Regions from separate parts of the Paenibacillus sp. FSL R5-0345 genome, predicted to be linked through region 2. Evidence: a T-box and tRNA genes for the amino acid it is inferred to sense, from the RefSeq annotation. Region 2 holds a T-box; the other holds one or more tRNA genes.
What was found. A T-box is a leader RNA that pairs with one kind of tRNA and senses whether it is charged. The one in region 2 lies ahead of ileS (isoleucine--tRNA ligase), so its partner is inferred to be a tRNA-Ile.

Region 1 (2,171 bases), 2.6 Mb from region 2:
AAAAATGGCGCGCCCTGAGAGATTCGAACTCCCGGCCTTTTGATTCGTAGTCAAACGCTCTATCCAGCTGAGCTAAGGGCGCAAAAATTATGGAGCGGAAGACGGGAATCGAACCCGCGACCCTCGCCTTGGCAAGGCGATGCTCTACCGCTGAGCCACTTCCGCAAAATATGGTGCGCGTGAAGGGACTTGAACCCCCACGTCGTGAAACGCCAGATCCTAAGTCTGGTGCGTCTGCCATTCCGCCACACGCGCACACTTTAAAAATAATGGTGAGCCATGAAGGACTCGAACCTTCGACACCCTGATTAAAAGTCAGGTGCTCTACCAACTGAGCTAATGGCTCTCATAAATGGCTGGGGATATAGGATTTGAACCTATGCATGACGGAGTCAAAGTCCGTTGCCTTACCGCTTGGCTAATCCCCAACAATAATTAACTAAATGGCGGAACCGACGAGATTCGAACTCGCGATCTCCTGCGTGACAGGCAGGCATGTTAGGCCAACTACACCACGGTTCCACAGACATAATGCATAAATGTAAATTGGTTGCGGGGGCAGGATTTGAACCTGCGGCCTTCGGGTTATGAGCCCGACGAGCTACCGGGCTGCTCCACCCCGCGTCATTTAATAAGTATATACTATTCATTTACACTACGCCAGCTAGTCCCAAAACATCATGCTTAAGGAAAATTTGGTTGCGGGGGCAGGATTTGAACCTGCGGCCTTCGGGTTATGAGCCCGACGAGCTACCGGGCTGCTCCACCCCGCGTCGTTCTTAAATGAATATGGTGGAGGCTGAGGGGATCGAACCCCCGACCCTCTGCTTGTAAGGCAGATGCTCTCCCAGCTGAGCTAAGCCTCCATGTTATGACCCGTATGGGATTCGAACCCATGTTACCTCCGTGAAAGGGAGGTGTCTTAACCCCTTGACCAACGGGCCATGCTAATAAACTTTATGGCGGAGAGAGAGGGATACTCTCACTACGATCGAGATTGCGAAGCATTCCTAACGAAGCTTATGCTTCAACGAACCACCTAGGCTTCTCATCCCTAACAGGGAAGTAAATTCATGGCGGAGAGAGAGGGATTCGAACCCTCGAGACGCTTGTGGCGCCTACACGATTTCCAATCGTGCTCCTTCGGCCAAACTCGGACACCTCTCCATAAATGGCTCCCCGAACAGGACTCGAACCTGTGACAACTCGATTAACAGTCGAGTGCTCTACCAACTGAGCTATCAGGGAATATGGTGGGCCTTAGTGGACTCGAACCACCGACCTCACCCTTATCAGGGGTGCGCTCTAACCAGCTGAGCTAAAGGCCCTTTTAAGACATACGAATATTAAGGGCAAAAAAAATACCACGGGTAATGTGGTTGTCCGCTTGGCGGCGTCCTACTCTCCCAGGACCCTTCGGTCCAAGTACCATCGGCGCTGGAGGGCTTAACGGTCGTGTTCGGGATGGGTACGCGTGGAACCCCTCCGCTATCGCCACCAAACGGACATTACAGCGTAATGCTCAGGCTTAATCGCCTGAAAACTGAATCCGAATTGAATTTGCATTTTAAGTATAGGATAAGCCCTCGACCGATTAGTATTGGTCAGCTCCATGCATTACTGCACTTCCACCTCCAACCTATCTACCTCGTCGTCTTCAAGGGGTCTTACTAATTGGGAAATCTCATCTTGAGGGGGGCTTCACGCTTAGATGCTTTCAGCGCTTATCCCGTCCGTACGTAGCTACCCAGCCATGCTTCTGGCGAAACAACTGGTGCACCAGCGGTACGTCCATCCCGGTCCTCTCGTACTAAGGACAGCTCCTCTCAAATTTCCTGCGCCCACGACAGATAGGGACCGAACTGTCTCACGACGTTCTGAACCCAGCTCGCGTACCGCTTTAATGGGCGAACAGCCCAACCCTTGGGACCTACTTCAGCCCCAGGATGCGATGAGCCGACATCGAGGTGCCAAACCTCCCCGTCGATGTGGACTCTTGGGGGAGATAAGCCTGTTATCCCCAGGGTAGCTTTTATCCGTTGAGCGATGGCCCTTCCATGCGGTACCACCGGATCACTAAGTCCGACTTTCGTCCCTGCTCGACTTGTAGGTCTCGCAGTCAAGCTCCCTTATGCCTTTGCACTCTTCGAATGATTTCCAACCATTCTGAG
Region 2 (2,171 bases):
TTCAAGAGCGTTTGGATCATTTTGTAAACATTGAAGAGAGTTTATCGAAGACGATCTTAGTCGCTCAGGAAGCGGCAGATGATGTGAAGAACAACTCCAAGAAGGAATCGCAGCTTATTATCAAGGAAGCGGAAAAGAACGCAGATCGGATTATTAACGAAGCGTTATCCAAATCCCGTAAAGTTGCTATTGAGACTGAAGAGTTGCGCAAGCAAGCTTCAATCTATCGTACTCGTTTCCGGACATTGGTGGAAGCTCAGCTGGAGCTGTTGTCACAGGATGACTGGAATGCCTTGGAGAGTCGTGAGGCGAGCGAGAACGTAACTTTTAAGGATGATGTTCTACATCGTATCTAATCATTGTGATGAATGCTGATTTGGTTTGTGAGTAGGAAGGATTTTGGACTTTTATAATTTCAAACCAGAATTGGCTAAATAGAGGGAGCTATTCCCTCTATTTTTATTTTCCGTTAAAATCGATCATAATAAAGGATCTTCCGCCATCGCAGGTATGCTCCTATTTGCAGATTTGGCAAGCGGTTGTTGACATTTAGACTCAAAAAGTCTATAAATAGAACATATCTGTATAATGTTTATATGTATTCGATGACGGGACAAGTACGACAAGGTAACGTTCTCCAGAGAGTCGGCGATTGCTGAGAGCCGATTGTTCGAACCCTGCCGGAAGATCTTCCCCTAGAAGTTAAGCTGAAGCGTTGATCGTGCGTAAGCTTAGCCGTCTGCCGGACGTTACACCGGACCTGTGCATGAGATTTACGCGCGGGACTGAGATTGTGCTGAATACACTCCCCTTAAGGATGTGCTCATGCGCAGAATTAGGGTGGTATCGCGAGCGTCGTCTCGCCCCTTTGGGGGTGGGATGACGCTTATTTTGTTGTTCCGGGGCGGGCCATCCCCCTAAATCCCCCTTGCTAAGGGGGACCCCAAGGGCTGCCGCCCTCTGGACACCCGCAAAGTAAAGCCTCGTGCAAATGGGTACGGTGGTGGAAGCGAACGGACTCATGTGGCTGAAGGAGCGGCCCTTCTTAGGCTCCCCTGGCGGGTTCGCCTGCGGGGCCTTCACGGCAAAAGCGGTGAGCGACCAGCTGCGCAAGATCGCGAATTGGCCCCCCGAGCCCCTGCTGCCCTGCGGGATCGCGGCTCGGGTGCCAAGAACAAAAGCACGTGCGACCAGCTGTGCAAGGTCGCTCAGAGACTAAATCATGAAAGGATTGACCATCACATGCAAAAAGTAGATGTCAGAGAAAAAGCGCGGGCAAGAGATGTCCGCATACTGAAGAAATGGAGCGACGAAAATACGTTCCGCAAATCCATGGAGAACCGTGAAGGACGTCCGAACTATGTATTTTACGAAGGTCCTCCTACAGCGAACGGTGCACCGCATATCGGGCACGTGCTGGGCCGTGTAATCAAGGATTTCATCGGTCGTTACCAAACGATGAAAGGCTATCGTGTGGTACGTAAAGCGGGCTGGGATACACATGGTCTTCCAGTAGAGCTAGGCGTGCAGAAGAAGCTTGGGATCTCCGGTAAACAAGAGATCGAAGAATATGGTGTAGAGAAATTCATTCAGGAATGTAAAGACAGCGTCTTCGGCTACGAGAAGCAATGGCGCGAGTTTACAGAGGGTATCGGATACTGGACGGATTTAGATAATCCTTACGTAACCTTGGATAACACATATATCGAAAGCGTGTGGAACATCTTGGCTACGGTTCATGACAAAGGGTTGCTCTATCGCGGACACCGCGTTAGCCCTTACTGCCCAAGCTGCCAGACTACCCTAAGCTCCCACGAAGTAGCTCAAGGCTACAAAACCGTCAAGGATCTTAGTGCGACTGCAAAGTTCAAACTGGATGACAGTGGAGACTACGTACTAGCTTGGACGACTACACCTTGGACATTGCCAGCGCACATGGCTTTAGCCATGAACCCTGACATGGATTATGTACGTGTACAACAAGAAGATGGTGTGTACATCGTTGCTAAGAATTTGGTGGAAGAAGTAATGAAAGGCGAGCACACCGTCCTTTCGACACATAAAGGTTCCGAGTTCATCGGCAAAACTTACGCTCCTCCTTTCGGATACATCAAAGCAGAGAAAAGCAATGTCATCGTAGGTGCTTCCTTCGTTACAGATTCCAGCGGTAC

Region 1: it encodes a tRNA-Ile, which carries the amino acid that the T-box ahead of ileS (isoleucine--tRNA ligase) is inferred to sense. The anticodon was not compared.

What each region holds. Positions count from the first base shown of each region.
Region 1 covers NZ_CP009281.1:873,182-875,352, reverse strand. Annotated here, with positions in the region: tRNA gene R50345_RS03875 (tRNA-Arg) at 6-82, opposite strand; tRNA gene R50345_RS03870 (tRNA-Gly) at 91-165, opposite strand; tRNA gene R50345_RS03865 (tRNA-Leu) at 172-255, opposite strand; tRNA gene R50345_RS03860 (tRNA-Lys) at 271-346, opposite strand; tRNA gene R50345_RS03855 (tRNA-Gln) at 354-428, opposite strand; tRNA gene R50345_RS03850 (tRNA-Asp) at 445-522, opposite strand; tRNA gene R50345_RS03845 (tRNA-Met) at 548-624, opposite strand; tRNA gene R50345_RS03840 (tRNA-Met) at 697-773, opposite strand; tRNA gene R50345_RS03835 (tRNA-Val) at 791-866, opposite strand; tRNA gene R50345_RS03830 (tRNA-Glu) at 873-944, opposite strand; tRNA gene R50345_RS03825 (tRNA-Ser) at 1,075-1,167, opposite strand; tRNA gene R50345_RS03820 (tRNA-Asn) at 1,173-1,248, opposite strand; tRNA gene R50345_RS03815 (tRNA-Ile) at 1,252-1,328, opposite strand; rRNA gene rrf (5S ribosomal RNA) at 1,386-1,502, opposite strand; rRNA gene R50345_RS03805 (23S ribosomal RNA) at 1,575-2,171, opposite strand, start outside.
Region 2 covers NZ_CP009281.1:5,040,138-5,042,308, reverse strand. Annotated here, with positions in the region: gene R50345_RS22350 (DivIVA domain-containing protein) at 1-356, shown strand, start outside; T-box leader at 597-871, shown strand; gene ileS (isoleucine--tRNA ligase) at 1,243-2,171, shown strand, end outside.